3 regions of the Agromyces aurantiacus genome follow, and region 1 is predicted to be linked to each of the others. Evidence: predicted binding sites of a transcription regulator. Region 1 holds the regulator's gene; each other region holds the start of a gene.

Region 1 (5,111 bases):
CGTCTCGACGCTGCACGAGACCGGCCGCGTGCTCTCGACCGACTACGTCGAGGACGGCACGCGCATCCGCGCGCTGGCCTCGCCCGAGCAGGCGGCGCAGCTCGCCGAATTCCGCGCGACCGCGCTCGCCTGACCTCGGCCGCGTGACCTCCCGGAGTCACGGGTCGTAACAACGGGGACGATTCCGGGCGCCCCGGCGTATCGTCGCTCCTGATCGTGGCGAGCGGCCGGATGCCGCCCGCCTGGAGCGACCGCCGAGCCCGGCACCCGCCCGCGAGACCCGCCCGCCGTTCCGGCCGGCCGGGCGCGGAGTGCCGTGCCTGCCACCGTCCGTCGCGGCATCCGCACCAGGAGCACCATGACCGGACGCGAGCCAGCCGGCGACGGCGACGGCGCTCGGCCGAGGCCGCCGATCTCGTTCGAGCTGTTCCCGCCGCGCACCGACGCGGCGGCGATCGCGCTCGGGCGCACGATCGACCGGCTCGCGGAGGCCGACCCGGCCTTCATCTCGGTGACGTTCGGCGCGGGCGGATCCTCGCGCGACCGCTCGCTCACCGTGCTGCGGTACATGCTCGAGCACACGGATGTCGAGCCGATGGCGCACCTGACCTGCGTGGGCTCGAGCCACGCCGAGGCGAACCGGCTCGTCCGCGAGTTCCTCGACGCGGGCGTGACGAGCTTCCTGGCCCTGCGCGGCGACCCGCCGGTCGGCGCCGGCCCCGAGGCGGGCATCGGCGACCTCGAGAGCGCGGCCGAGCTCGTCCAGCTCATCCACCGCGTCCAGGAGGAGCGCGAGCCCTACGGACAGGTCGGCATCCCCGGCATCCCGGGCGCGACCCGCATCCTCGAGCGACCGCGTCCCGAGCGCGTCGCGGTCGCCGCGTTCCCGACCGGCCACCCGCGCTCGCGCGGCGCCGGCCAGGACGTCGACGTGCTGCTCGCCAAGGAGGTCGCGGGCGCGAACCTCGCCATCACGCAGCTGTTCTGGCACGCCGACGACTACCTCGGCTTCGTCGAGCGCGCCCGGGCCGGCGGCGTGACCATCCCGATCCTGCCGGGCATCATGCCGGTCACGACCCCCGCGCGGCTCGCACGCCTCGAGCAGCTCACCGGCGTGCCCGCGCCGAGCGAGCTCGCGATCGCGCTCGAGATCGAGCCCGACGCCGACGCGCAGTTCGACCTCGGCGTCGACTTCGCCGCCGACCTCGCCGGCGAGGTGCTCGCCGGCGGCGCCCCCGGACTCCACCTGTACACCTTCAACCGCCACGAGGCCGTGCTCGCCGTCCTGGACCTGCTCGGCCTGCGCACCATCCCCGCCCACGCGGGCACCGAGAGGAACACGAGAGAACGATGACCGCACCCGCCTTCCCCGCCGGAACCATCCTCGGCTACCCCCGCATCGGTCGCCGCCGCGAGCTCAAGCACGCCGTCGAGGCGTTCTGGGCCGGACGCATCGACGCCGACGAGCTCGAGCGCACGGCCGCGGACCTGCGTGCCGCGACGCGCGAACGCCTCGCCGCGCTCGGCCTCGGCCGCACCGACTCCGCGATCCCCGAGAGCTTCTCGTACTACGACCAGGTGCTCGACGCCGCCGTCGCGGTCGGCGCGATCCCGACGCGCTTCGAGCGACTCCTCGACGCCGACGGCCGGCTCGACCTCACGGGCTACTTCACGGTCGCGCGGGGCGAGGGCGCCGACGCGCCGCTCGAGATGACGAAGTGGTTCGACTCGAACTACCACTACCTGGTGCCCGAGATCGGGCCCGACACCGCCTTCGCCGCACACGCCGACGCGCTCGTCGCGCAGGTGCGCGAGGCCCGCGAGGCCGGGTTCGTCACGCGCCCCGTGCTCGTCGGGCCGGTCACCTTCCTGCTGCTGGCCAAGGCGGCGGATGACGCGCCCGAGGGCTTCCGCCCGATCGAGCGCCTCGCCGACCTGGTGACCGTGTACGCCGAGCTGCTCGCGGCACTCCGCGATGCCGGAGCCGAGTGGGTGCAGCTCGACGAGCCGGCGCTCGTCAGCGAGAGCATCGACGAGCCGCGCGAGCGCGTGCTCGACGCGGTCGGCGCGGCCTACGACGTGCTCGGCGCCGCCGAGGCGCGCCCGGCGATCTTCGTCGGCGCGCCGTACGGCTCGCTCGACGACGCGCTGCCCGCGCTCGCGGCGACGCCCGTCGAAGCGCTCGGGCTCGACCTCGTGCGCGGCACCGCGCCCGAGCGGCTCGACGGCGTGACCGAGGAGGCGCTCGCCGCGAAGACGCTCGTCGCGGGCGTGATCGACGGCCACAACATCTGGCGCGGCGATCTCGAGCGCGCGTTCGCGCACGCCGAGGCGCTCCGCTCGTTCTCGGGCGACGTCGCGGTGTCCACCTCGACCTCGCTGCTGCACGTGCCGCACGACGTCGAGGACGAGTCCGCGCTCGACGCCCGCCTCGTGGGCTGGCTTGCGTTCGCCGACCAGAAGGTCGCGCAGGTCGCGGTGCTGGCTCGCGGCCTCGCCGAGGGGCGCGAGGCGATCACGGCTGAGCTCGACGCGGCATCCGCCTCGCTCGCCGACCGCGCCGCCGCCCCCGGCGTGCGCGTGCCCGCCGTGCGCGACCGCCTCGCCGCGCTCGGCGCCGACGCCTTCGCGCGCGTCGACTACGACGCGCGCGTCGCCGCGCAGGAGGACCTCGCCCTGCCCGCGCTGCCGACCACGACGATCGGCTCGTTCCCACAGACCGCCGACATTCGCCGCGCCCGCGCCCGCCTCGTCAAGGGCGAGCTGACGGATGCCGCCTACCGCGAGCTCATGCGCGAGGAGATCGCCCGCGTCATCCGCCTGCAGGAGGAGCTCGGCCTCGACGTGCTCGTGCACGGCGAGCCGGAGCGCAACGACATGGTGCAGTACTTCGCCGAGCTGCTCGACGGCTTCGCCGTGACCCAGAACGGCTGGGTGCAGTCGTACGGATCGCGCTGCACGCGCCCGTCGATCCTGTGGGGCGACGTCTCGCGTCCGGCGCCGATGACGGTGGAGTGGTCGCAGTACGCGCAGTCGCTGTCGGAGAAGCCCGTCAAGGGCATGCTCACGGGCCCGGTGACGATCCTCGCGTGGTCGTTCGTCCGCGACGACCAGCCGCTCGGCGACACCGCACGCCAGGTCGCCCTGGCGCTGCGCGACGAGATCGGCGACCTCGAGCAGGCCGGCATCCGCGTCATCCAGGTCGACGAGCCGGCGCTGCGCGAGCTGCTGCCGCTCAAGCGCGCCGACCAGCCCGCCTACCTCGACTGGTCGGTCGGCTCGTTCCGGCTCGCGACCGGCGGCGCCGCGCCCGCGACGCAGGTGCACACGCACCTCTGCTACTCGGAGTTCGGCGTCGTCATCGACGCGATCCGCGAGCTCGACGCCGACGTCACCTCGATCGAGGCGGCCCGCAGCCGCATGGAGGTCGTCGACGACCTGTCGGCCAGCGGCTTCGACCACGGCGTGGGCCCGGGCGTGTACGACATCCACTCGCCGCGCGTGCCGAGCGTCGAGGAGGTGCAGTCGCTGCTCGAACGCGCCGTCGGCGCGATCCCGGCCGGACGGCTCTGGGTGAACCCCGACTGCGGCCTGAAGACGCGCGGCTACGACGAGACGGTCGCGTCGCTCGCGAACATCGTCGAGGCGACGCAGGCCGTCCGTGCCGGCGCGGCGGTGGTCGCCGCGGGCTGACCCACCGAACGCACGAGGGGCGGATGTCGCGGCGCGAGGCCGCGGCATCCGCCCCTCGTCGTGCCGGGCGGGCGTCGCCGACGCGTCAGACGGTGCGGAGCACCGCCACGACCTTGCCGAGCACCTCGGCCTGGTCACCGAGGATCGGCTCGAACGCCGTGTTCCGTGGGAGCAGCCACGTGTGGCCGTCGCGCTGGCGGAACACCTTGACGGTGGCCTCGCCGTCGAGCATCGCGGCGACGATCTCGCCGTTCTCGGCGGTGGGCTGGGAGCGCACGACGACCCAGTCGCCGTCGCAGATCGCCGCGTCGATCATCGAGTCGCCCACGACCTTGAGGATGAACAGCTCGCCCTTGCCCACGAGCTGGCGGGGGAGCGGGAACACCTCCTCGATCTGCTGCTCGGCCGTGATCGGCACGCCCGCGGCGATGCGGCCGACGAGCGGCACCATCGCGGCGTCGCCGACCGGGGCGGGCTCGGCGGCCGACTGACGCGGCTCGGTGCCGGGCACGTCGATGAGGACCTCGAGCGCACGCGGGCGGTTCGGGTCGCGGCGAAGGTACCCCGCGAGCTCGAGCTGGTTGAGCTGGTGGGTCACGCTCGAGAGGGAGGAGAGCCCGACCGCGTCGCCGATCTCTCGCATGCTCGGCGGATAGCCCCGCTCGGCGACCGACCGGCGGATGACCTCGAGGATCGCGAGCTGCTTGGCGCTCAGCGTCTTGCGCCGACGCGACCGGCCGCCCGTGCCGCGTGCCTGGTCGATGTCGATCGTCACGGTGTCGCCTCTCGTCGCGGCCCTCGTCGGCCTGATCGTGATGTCGGTGGTCGGTGTTCGACTGTCCTCGGACATTCGAAACTGTATCCGCCTCGCACACGCGCGACAAACATCCGTTCGAGTGTGTCGCGGAATCGGCACCGGAAATCCCACCATCCGGTTCCTTGCACCGTCGAATGTTCGAAGATATATTCGGAACACAGCTTCGCATCCGGCCCTCCCGGCCGAGCGGCCGGATGCGGAGCTACCCGGGAGGTGCGGAATGAGTGCAGTGGTGATGGCAGCGGGCGGTCGCACGCGGCTCCGGCTCACGCGCCGAGGTCGCGTCGTATTCACGACGCTGGCGGCGGCGCCCCTCGTCATCGGCGTGCTCGTCGGCTCGCTCGCCTCGGGCGGGGCGGTCGCCGGCATCGACGACGGCACGCCGCCCGCGGTCTTCGACACGATGGTGGTGGGGGCCGGCGACACGCTCTGGGGCATCGCCGAGTCGATCGCGCCCACAGCCGATCCGCGCGAGGTCATCCACGACATCATGCGGCTGAACGGCCTGCGCGACGCGGTCGTGCAGCCGGGTCAGCGGCTCGCGCTGCCCGTCGTCGAGTAGCGTCGTCCGGCGACGTCTCCGGCCGAAACGTCCGGCCCA
Region 2 (5,111 bases), 530 kb from region 1:
CCACGGTGACCGCGCCGTCGCCGGCCCCGACCGCGAGCTCCGCCTCGTCGACTCCGGCGTGCCGGGCGATGTTCACCAGGCACTGGGCCACCGCGGCCTCGAGCGCCTCGCGCCGGCGCGGGCCGAGCGCCCGCAGCGCGTCGGGCGAACCCGCCACCCGCACGGCGACTCCCGCCTCGCCCGCGATGGCGAGCGCGTCGGCGAGCGGCGTCGGCGCGTCGAGGAGGACCGTGGTGCCCCCGCCCTCCGTCCAGGTCGCGTCGGACCGCCCGACGTCCGCGCCGGCGGCGCCGGACGTGCCCGCCGCAGTCGTCTCCGCATGGTCGCCGGCCCAGTCCCGTCCGACGATGAGGGAGAGATCGTGGCGGATGGCGGCCCGCAACCGTTCTTCGACCGGGCCGGACCCGGCCGTCGCGATCGCCACGAGGTGGTTGAGCGCGGTGTCGTGCAGCCGGGCGATCGCGCGCACCTCGTAGTCGTGGCGGATCGTGAGCTCGCGGGTCTGCTGGCTGGCGCGATGCAGGGCCGTCTCGCGGCGGTCGATCACCCGGCGCGACACCGCGTCGAGGACGCGCGCCACGACGACGATGCCGAGGACGGCCGCCGCGGGCACGCTGGGTGACCAGGCCGCGCCGGCCGTGGCGGAGCCGAGGAACGCGGCCGCTTCGCCGAGGCCCCAGCCCAGCACGGCCCAGGTGATCGCGATGCCCGACCCCACTCCGGCTCCGCCGATGAGCACGAGCGCCGCCCGCGAGAGTGCCACGAGCGCGTTGTCTGCGACGTCCTCCACCTCGCCGGACATGAGCAGGAGCACCGTGAGCCCGTACACCGCACCGGTGCCGGCCACGAGGGCGAGGACGGTCAGCGTCACGCTGGCGGAGCGCGAGACGAGGAAGAGCAGGAGGGCCTGGGCCGAGAGCAGCGCGAGCGCCGTGAGCGCCGCGCGCTGGCGCTCGGGTCCGGCGCCGATCGGCGTGGTGGCCGCCACGGCGGAGACGGCGGCGAGCAGGAGCGCCGCCCCGAGGCACACCGCCGCGGCCCAGTGACCCGCGCCTCCGAGGGCGCGACTCAGGGATTCCCGCGCGAGGTGCTCGGGCAGTCCCAAGGTCATCTGCGCTCCCATCCCGGCCGTCGCGCGGCCCTCGCCGGATTATCGCAGTTCCCCGAGCGCCCGGACCAACCGCTCTCGGCGCGATCCCGGTCAGAACAGCATCGCCGGTGCCGCTGCGCCGAGGTCGACCTCGCCGAGTTCGGCCCCGATCGCCGCGGCACCGACGATGGCCGCGGCACCGACGTTCGCCGCGCCCGGCGCTCGTGCCGGGGCGGGCCGGCCACCTCGGCCGAGTGCCGCCGACCGGACGCCGCCGGTCACCGGATCCTCCCGGCCCCGCTCGAGTCGGTGCGCACGGATAAGCGGTCGGATGCGGGCGGCCAGCCATTCCCGGTACTCCGCGGGGGCGTAGGCGCTCGACCCCGGGTACATCGCGCGGTACTTGGGGAGGAGCTCGGGATGCTCGCGCGCGAGCCACTCGAAGAACCACGGCTTCACCGCGCCCCTGAGGTGCAGTGCCGAGTGGATCACGCTCGTGGCGCCGGCCTCCGCGGCGCTGCGGAGCGCGTGGTCGAGGTGCGCGCGGGTGTCGGTGAGGTACGGCAGGATCGGCATGAGGAACACCGTGCAGTCGAAGCCCGCATCGCGCACCGCCGTGACGGTCGCGAGACGTGCGGCAGTGGTCGGCGTCCCCGGTTCGATCGAGTGCTGCAACGCGTCGTCGTACACCGCGATCGACATCGCGAGGTCGATCGGCACGTGCTCGCGCGCGGCGACGAGCAGCGGCAGATCGCGACGCAGGAGCGTGCCCTTCGTCAGCACGCTGAACGGGGTGCCGCTGCCCGCGAGCGCCTCGATGATTCCCGGCATGAGCCCGTAACGACCCTCGGCGCGCTGGTAGGGATCGGTGTTCGTGCCGAGCGCGACCGGTTCGTGACGCCACGCGGGCCGGGCGAGCTCGCGCCGCAGCACGTCGGAGACGTTCACCTTCACGATGATCTGCCGATCGAAGTCGTCGCCCGCATCGAGGTCGAGGTAGGCGTGCGTGGGCCGGGCGAAGCAATAGGCACATGCATGCGTGCAGCCCCGATACGGATTGATCGTCCAGCCGAAGGGGACGTAGGACTGGCCCGGCACCTTGTTGAGGGCCGACTTCGCGAGCACCTCGTGGAAGGTCACGCCGGCGAACTCCGGCGTCTGCACCGATCGCACCAGGTTGTTCAGTCGCGCGAGCCCGGGGAGGGCGTCGGGCTGCTCGGCATCGAGTTCCTGGCCGTTCCATCGCACCCCATCATTCGAACACATGTTCGAATGCGGCACAAGTCCGCCGAGCGCAGCGGCGCCGCGGCGCGGGAGCCTCGCCCCGCCCCGCGGCCCGCCGCTGCCGACTGCCGACTGCCGACTGCCGACTGCCGACTGCCGCGCGCTACACCGGGACCGCCGACGGGACGGCGTCGAGCGCGAGGGTCTCGCCATCCCACCTGCGCCGCAGCCAGCGGTCGTGGCTTGCGATCACGACCGCGCCCGGATACCCGCCGAGCGCCTCCTCGAGTTCGCCCGCGAGCGCGAGCGAGAGGTGGTTGGTCGGCTCGTCGAGCAGGAACACGTGCGGCGGAGCTGCGATCACGAGCGCCAGCGCGAGCCGCCGTTGCTGACCGACCGACAGCCGGCCGACTGGGCGGTCGAGATCGCGTGCGGCGATCAGGCCGAGGTCGGCGAGCGGCACGCGCTCGGCACGCCGCTCCCCCAGCACCCGCTCGTAGAGCGCGCGCGGCGCGGCATCCGGGTCGGCGAAGCGCACGTCCTGTTCGAGCAGGCCCACGCGCAGGCCGCGACGCCGGTGCACCTCGCCGCGGTCGGGCTCCAGCCGCCCCGCGAGGAGGGCCAGGAGCGTCGACTTGCCCGCGCCGTTGGCCCCGGTGACGAGCAGGCGCGTGGCCGGTCCGATCCGCAGCTGCGCGAGTCCGAGCCGGCCGTCGACCGCCACGTCGGCGAGCCGCAGCAGCGCGCCCTCCTCATGGTCGAGCACGTGCGAGCCCGCGGGGATGCCCGCGAACGACAGCGGCGCGGGAGGCCTGGCCACCTGCGTCCGCTCCAGCTCGTCGAGGCGCAGCTCGGCGTTGCGGACGCGACGGGAGACCGCCTGCTCGACGTTCTCGCGCTTGAAGTGCTTCAGGAACTTGTCGTTGTCGGTCGGCGGCCGGCCGTGGGCGACCGTGCGTGCGGTCTCGGCGACCGCGAGGCGCAGCCGCCGGAGCTCCGCCTGCTCATCCTCGTACGTGCGCTGCCAGCGCTCGCGTTCGTCGACGCGAACGGCGAGGTAGTCGCTGAACGAGCCGCCGAAGACGGTGCCGACGGATGCCGCGAGCACGGCCTCGCGCGCGCCCTGGCCCGTGAGCCGACCCTCCCTCGACCGCGCGAGCGCGGTCGCACCCGCTCGGCCCGGGTCGAGGTCGAGGAGTCCGGTCGCGACCCGGTCGAGGAACTCGCGGTCGTGGCTGGCGAACACCACGGGCCCGCGCCAGGCGCGCAGGCGATCCTCGAGGTACGCCGCGGCGTCGTCGTCGAGGTGGTTCGTCGGCTCGTCCAGGAGCAGCGCGTCCGGCGAGGACAGGAGGAGCGCGGCCAACGCGAACCTGCTCCGCTGGCCGCCGGAGAGCTCGCCGATGCGGCGATCCCGGCCGAGGCCCGCGAGGCCGAGCCCGCCGAGCAGTTCGTCGCGCCGATGGTCGATCGACCACACGTCGGCACGCTCGGCCGACTCGAGCGCCGCGGTGTACCTGGACTCGGCGGCCGCCTCGTCGATGCCGACGGCGCCGAGGGCGCGGGCGGCCGCGTCGAGTTCGAGCTCGATCGCCCGCACGTCGGCGACGGCGGCCTCGAGCACGTCGTCGACGTGCTCGTCAGGAGCGAACGGTAGTTCCTGGAGCAGGATGCCCGTGCGCATCGGCCGCGCGATGCGGCCCGACACCACGGCGCCGGGCAGCGGATCGTCGCCGGCGCGACCCGGGTGGGCCGCCGCGAGCAGGCGGAGCAGCGTGGACTTGCCTGCGCCGTTCTCGCCGATGAGGCCGAGCCGCTGGCCCGGCGACACCGTGAAGCCGAGGTCGGAGAGCACGCGCCGATCGCCGAACGCGATGGACAGCCCGTCGATGCGGAGGTGGGATGAGGTCGTGGAGATGACTGGCATGAGGGTGGATCCCCTTCGCGAGAGTGCTCCCGGGCCGTCGCCGCGTACCCCGCATCGCTGCGGGCGTGGACGACGCGCCGAACCGGCGGCCGCGGCATGGGAGACGGCGGCGACGGCCCGGGAGCGGATGGTGGATCCCGCCGGGCGTCTGCCGTCGTCGGAGTGCACGCGAACACTGTCGCGATCAGTGGAAGGTGCACACCCCGGATGTCAACGGCGCCTCGGGCGCGGGACGATGGGATGTGCTCACTTCATAGCGGGGTCGACGATAGCAGACGATCATGCCGTCTGTGAAGAGCCGATGCCTCGACCCGCGACGGGTCGACGTGTGTCGATCGGCCGATCGCCTCAGGATGCGAGCGCCGGCACCTTCTCGGGCGCAGCCGACTCGACGGCCCGGGGCTCGCCCTGGAGCTGGAGGACGGCGGCGGTCCGCGCGAGCGACGCGGCGGCCTCGGCGGGATCGTTCGAGAGCGTCGTGCCGTACGAGGGGATCATCTCGCGCAGGCTCGGCTCCCACTCGGCGATGCGGTCGGGGAAGCAGCGCTGGAGCACCTCGAGCATGATCGGCACGGCCGTCGAGGCGCCGGGCGAGGCGCCGAGCAGGCCGGCGATGGTGCCATCCGCCCCGGCGATGACCTCGGTCCCGAACTGGAGCACGCCGCCCTGCTTCGGGTCCTTCTTCATGACCTGGACGCGCTGGCCCGCGGTGATGAGCTCCCAGTCCTCGCTCTTCGCGGTCGGCATGAAGGCGCGCAGCGCCTTCATCTTCTTGTCGCGCCCGGCGAGCAGCTCGGAGACGAGGTACTTCACGAGGTCGAAGTTCTTGAACGCGACCTGCAGCATGGGCACGATGTTGTGCGGCCGGAT
Region 3 (5,111 bases), 400 kb from region 1:
TCGTACGAGCTCGGGGTGGCCGACGGCGTGGTCGAGCAGATCATCCGGCCAACGGGCCTCGTCGACCCGCAGATCGTGGTCAAGCCCTCGAAGGGCCAGATCGACGACCTGCTCGAGGAGATCCGGGTCCGTGCCGAGCGCGACGAGCGCGTGCTCGTGACGACGCTCACCAAGCGGATGGCGGAGGAGCTCACCGACTTCCTCACCGAGGCCGGGGTGCGCGTGCGCTACCTGCACTCCGACGTCGACACGCTCCGGCGCGTCGAGCTCCTCACCGAGCTGCGCGCCGGCGTCTACGACGTGCTCGTCGGCATCAACCTGCTCCGAGAGGGCCTCGACCTGCCCGAGGTGTCGCTCGTGGCCATCCTCGACGCCGACAAGGAGGGCTTCCTGCGGTCCTCGACGTCGCTCATCCAGACGATCGGCCGCGCGGCGCGGAACGTGTCGGGCGAGGTCCACATGTACGCCGACGTGATGACCGACTCGATGGCCGCGGCGATCGACGAGACCACGCGCCGGCGCGAGAAGCAGCTCGAGTACAACCGCGTCAACGGCATCGACCCGACGCCGTTGCGCAAGCGCATCGCCGACATCACCCAGGTCCTCGCACGTGAGGAGGCCGACACCGCGGCGCTGCTCGCGGGCCGCGACGCGCGGAAGACGTCGCCCGTGCCCATGCGGCGCGACGGCATCGCGTCGGCGGGCGCGAACGACCTCGAGGAGCTCATCCGCGACCTCAACGACCAGATGCTCGAGGCCGCCGGCGAGCTGAAGTTCGAGCTCGCCGCCCGGCTGCGCGACGAGGTCTCCGAACTCAAGCGCGAGCTGCGCCAGATGGAGAAGGCGGGGCACCTGGGCTGATCAGCTACGCCGGAGCGCGGCGTGATCCCCGGCGATCGAACGTGTGTTCGCTCTCAGCACGCGCGATCCGGGGAGGAGTGTCGGAGGGCGTTCGTACACTCGTAGGGTGCCAGTTTCACGTCTCGATGCCCATTCGCGCCTGAGCGTCCGCGGCGCTCGCGTGCACAACCTGCGCGACGTCGATGTCGAGATCCCGCGCGACGCGATGGTCGTGTTCACGGGCCTGTCGGGTTCGGGCAAGTCCTCGCTCGCGTTCGACACGATCTTCGCCGAGGGGCAGCGCCGGTACGTCGAGTCGCTCTCCGCGTATGCGCGGCAGTTCCTCGGCCAGGTCGACCGGCCCGACGTCGACTTCATCGAGGGCCTGAGCCCGGCCGTGTCGATCGACCAGAAGTCGACCAACCGCAACCCCCGCTCGACGGTCGGCACGATCACCGAGATCTACGACTACATGCGCCTGCTGTGGGCGCGCATCGGCGTGCCGCACTGTCCGGTGTGCGGTGAGCGCATCCAGCGGCAGACCGTGCAGCAGATCGCCGACCAGCTGATGGAGCTCCCGGCCGGCACCCGGTTCCAGGTGCTGAGCCCGGTGGTGTCCCAGAAGAAGGGGGAGTTCGTCGACCTCTTCCGCGACCTGTCCTCGCAGGGGTACTCGCGCGCGGTCGTCGACGGCGAGGTCATCCGGCTCGACGAGCCGCCGCAGCTGAAGAAGCAGGTCAAGCACGACATCTCCGTCGTGATCGACCGGCTCGTGGCCTCCGACGAGATCCTGGGCCGACTCACCGACTCCCTCGAGACGGCCCTGCGCCTGACCGACGGACTCGTGCAGATCAACTACGTCGACCTCGAGGGCGACGACGCCTGGCAGACGTTCTCCGAGAAGCTCAGCTGCCCGAACCAGCACCCGATCGCGCTGACCGAGATCGAGCCGCGCACCTTCTCGTTCAACGCGCCGTTCGGCGCATGCCCCGAGTGCTCCGGCCTCGGCACGCGCATGTCGGTCGACGAGGAGCTCCTCCTCGGCGACCCGTCGATGAGCATCGCCGAGGGCGTCATCCTGCCGTGGACCTCGCAGGGCAAGAGCCTCTACAACTACTACGAGAAGCTGCTCGACGGCCTCTCGCGCGACTTCGGCTTCTCGCTCGACACCCCCTGGGAGGAACTGCCGGGCGCGGCCCGCAACGCGGTGCTGCGCGGCGACAACTTCGAGGTCAAGGTGCGCTGGCGCAACCGCTACGGCCGCGAGATGAGCTACACCTCGGGCTTCGAGGGCGTCGTCCCGTACATCGAGCGGCAGTACCTGCAGGCCGAGACCGACGTGCAGCGAGCCCGCTGGGCCGAGTACCTCCGCGAGATCCCGTGCCCGGTGTGCGAGGGCAACCGGCTGAAGCCCGAGGTGCTCTCGGTGCTCATCCACGACGCGTCCATCGCCGACGTGTGCCGGTTGAGCCTCCACGACGCGCGCGCGTTCATGGACCGGCTCGAGCTGACCGACCGCGAGCAGGCGATCGCCGCCCAGGTGCTCCGCGAGATCAAGCTGCGCCTCGACTTCCTGATCCGGGTGGGCCTCAGCTACCTCGACCTGGCCCGAGCCGCGGGCACGCTGTCCGGCGGCGAGGCCCAGCGCATCCGCCTCGCGACACAGATCGGGTCGGGCCTCACGGGCGTGCTCTACGTGCTCGACGAGCCGAGCATCGGCCTGCACCAGCGCGACAACCGGCGGCTCATCGACACGCTCGTCGCCCTCCGCGACCTCGGCAACACGCTCATCGTGGTCGAGCACGACGAGGACACCATCCGCACCGCCGACTGGATCGTCGACATCGGCCCGGGCGCGGGCGTGCACGGCGGCACCGTGGTGCACAGCGGCAGCTACGCCGACCTCGTGAAGAACCGCGAGTCGCTCACCGGCGACTACCTCTCGGGCCGCAAGGAGATCGCGATCCCCGCGAAGCGCCGCGAGGTCGACCCCGATCGGATGATCACGGTCGAGGGTGCGCAGGCGAACAACCTGCGGGGCGTCGACGTGTCGTTCCCACTCGGCACCTTCACGGCCGTGACCGGCGTGAGCGGATCGGGCAAGTCGTCGCTGGTCAACGACATCCTGTACCGGGTGCTCGCGAACCGCCTGAACGGCGCCCGCAAGGTCCCCGGCAAGCACCGCCGTGTGACCGGACTCGACCAGCTCGACAAGGTCGTGCATGTCGACCAGGCGCCGATCGGCCGCACGCCGCGGTCGAACCCGGCGACCTACACGGGCGTGTTCGACCGCATCCGCACGCTGTTCTCCGAGACCACCGAGGCGAAGGCCCGCGGGTATCTGCCCGGCCGGTTCAGCTTCAACGTCAAGGGCGGCCGGTGCGAGGCGTGCTCGGGCGACGGCACCATCAAGATCGAGATGAACTTCCTCCCCGACGTCTACGTCGCGTGCGAGGTCTGCGGCGGCCAGCGCTACAACCGCGAGACGCTCCAGGTGCACTACAAGGGCAAGAACATCGCCGAGGTGCTCGAGATGCCGATCAGCGAGGCGGCCGAGTTCTTCGAGCCGATCTCGGCGATCCACCGCTACCTGAAGACCCTCGTCGACGTCGGCCTCGGGTACGTGCAGCTCGGCCAGAGCGCCACCACGCTCTCCGGCGGCGAGGCGCAGCGCGTGAAGCTCGCGACCGAACTGCAGCGCCGTTCCAACGGGCGCAGCGTCTACGTGCTCGACGAGCCGACGACCGGCCTCCACTTCGAGGATGTGCGCAAGCTCCTGAAGGTGCTCGGCAAACTCGTCGACAAGGGCAACACCGTCATCGTCATCGAGCACAGCCTCGACGTGATCAAGTCGGCCGACTGGATCATCGACCTCGGCCCCGAGGGCGGCTCGGGCGGCGGCCAGGTCGTCGCGGTCGGCACGCCCGAGCAGGTCGCCGAGGTGCACGAGAGCCACACCGGGTACTTCCTGCGCGAGATCTTCGATGCGGCCTCCGCTCGCATCGAGGTCGCCAGTTGACGAGGATGACCACGGCACGATCGAGGAACGAGGGCGTCCCGTACCGCCCGCGACCGGGAGAGATCCCGACCCGCCCGGGCGTCTACCGGTTCCGCGATGCCGATGGGCGCGTGCTCTACGTCGGCAAGGCGAAGAACCTGCGCGCGAGGCTCTCGAACTACTTCGCGCCGCTGTACAGCCTGCACGAGCGCACGCGTCGGATGGTGCTGAGCGCGGCCTCGGTCGAGTGGACCGTCGTCGCGAGCGATGTCGAAGCCCTCAACCTCGAGATCACGTGGATCAACGAGTTGAAGCCGCCGTTCAACGTGCGGTTCAAGGACGACAAGTCCTACCCCTACCTGGTCGTCACGCTCGGTGACGAGGCGCCGCGCGCGATGGTCTCGCGCAAGCGCGGCATCCCGGGCGCCCGGTACTTCGGCCCGTATCCGAAGATGTGGGCCGTGACCGAGATGCTCGAGATCCTCATCAAGCTGTTCCCGATCCGCACCTGCAAGGACAGCGACTACCGGCGTGCGATGGCCTCCGGCAAGCCCTGCTTCGCCGGCCAGATTGGCCGATGCTTCGGACCGTGCTCCGGGAAGGTCACGATCGAGGAGCACCGGGCCAACGTCGATCGGTTCGTGGCGTTCATGCAGAACCAGGATCCACGCATCCTGCGCGACCTCGAGCGCGATATGCGTGCCGCGGCGACCGCACTCGACTACGAGACCGCCGCCCGCAAGCGCGACCAGTTGCAGGCGGCCACGGCGTTCTTCGAGAAGAGCGCGGTCGTCCTTGGCGACCGCGTCGACCTCGACGTGTTCGGCATCGAGCACGACGAGCTCGCGGCCGCGGTGCACCTCTTCATGGTGCGAGGCGGCCGCATCCGGGGCGAGCGGTCGTGGACCGTCGACAAGGAGCTCGACGTGCCGTTCGGCGAGCTCGTCGGATTCGTGGTCGAGAACGCGTACGGCGAGGAGGTCACGCCCGCGCGCGAGGTGATCGTGCCCGAGCTGCCCGACGATGCCGAGGCGCTCGAGGCCTGGCTCACCGGACTCGCCGGCCGCAACGTGCAGCTGCGCGTCGCGCAGCGCGGGGCCAAGGCCCAACTGCTCGCCACGGCGACGCAGAACGCCAAGCAGTCCCTCATGCTCTACAAGACCCGCCGCAGCGCCGACTTCACGACGAGATCCCAGGCGCTCGAGGACATCCAGCAGGCGCTCGGCATGGCCGAGGCGCCGTTGCGGATCGAGTGCTTCGACGTCTCGCACCT

What was found. Region 1 encodes LexA, which represses DNA repair genes until DNA is damaged. Its sites were predicted from a motif close to TCGAACANNTGTTCGA; they were not measured.
Region 2: JOD46_RS07305 (Rv2578c family radical SAM protein) is a predicted target of LexA. The motif match lies at 2,347-2,362, and genes of this name have one in related genera.
Region 3: uvrA (excinuclease ABC subunit UvrA) is a predicted target of LexA. The motif match lies at 897-912, and genes of this name have one in related genera.

Annotation. Positions count from the first base shown of each region.
Region 1 covers NZ_JAFBBW010000001.1:2,061,265-2,066,375, forward strand. Annotated here, with positions in the region: gene hflX (GTPase HflX) at 1-133, shown strand, start outside; gene JOD46_RS09760 (methylenetetrahydrofolate reductase) at 359-1,354, shown strand; gene metE (5-methyltetrahydropteroyltriglutamate--homocysteine S-methyltransferase) at 1,351-3,693, shown strand; gene lexA (transcriptional repressor LexA) at 3,779-4,456, opposite strand; gene JOD46_RS09775 (LysM peptidoglycan-binding domain-containing protein) at 4,731-5,072, shown strand.
Region 2 covers NZ_JAFBBW010000001.1:1,532,199-1,537,309, reverse strand. Annotated here, with positions in the region: gene JOD46_RS07310 (sensor histidine kinase) at 1-1,111, opposite strand, end outside; gene JOD46_RS07305 (Rv2578c family radical SAM protein) at 1,202-2,338, opposite strand; gene JOD46_RS07300 (ABC-F family ATP-binding cassette domain-containing protein) at 2,478-4,241, opposite strand; gene JOD46_RS07295 (malate:quinone oxidoreductase) at 4,590-5,111, opposite strand, start outside.
Region 3 covers NZ_JAFBBW010000001.1:2,460,546-2,465,656, reverse strand. Annotated here, with positions in the region: gene uvrB (excinuclease ABC subunit UvrB) at 1-861, shown strand, start outside; gene uvrA (excinuclease ABC subunit UvrA) at 968-3,859, shown strand; gene uvrC (excinuclease ABC subunit UvrC) at 3,865-5,111, shown strand, end outside.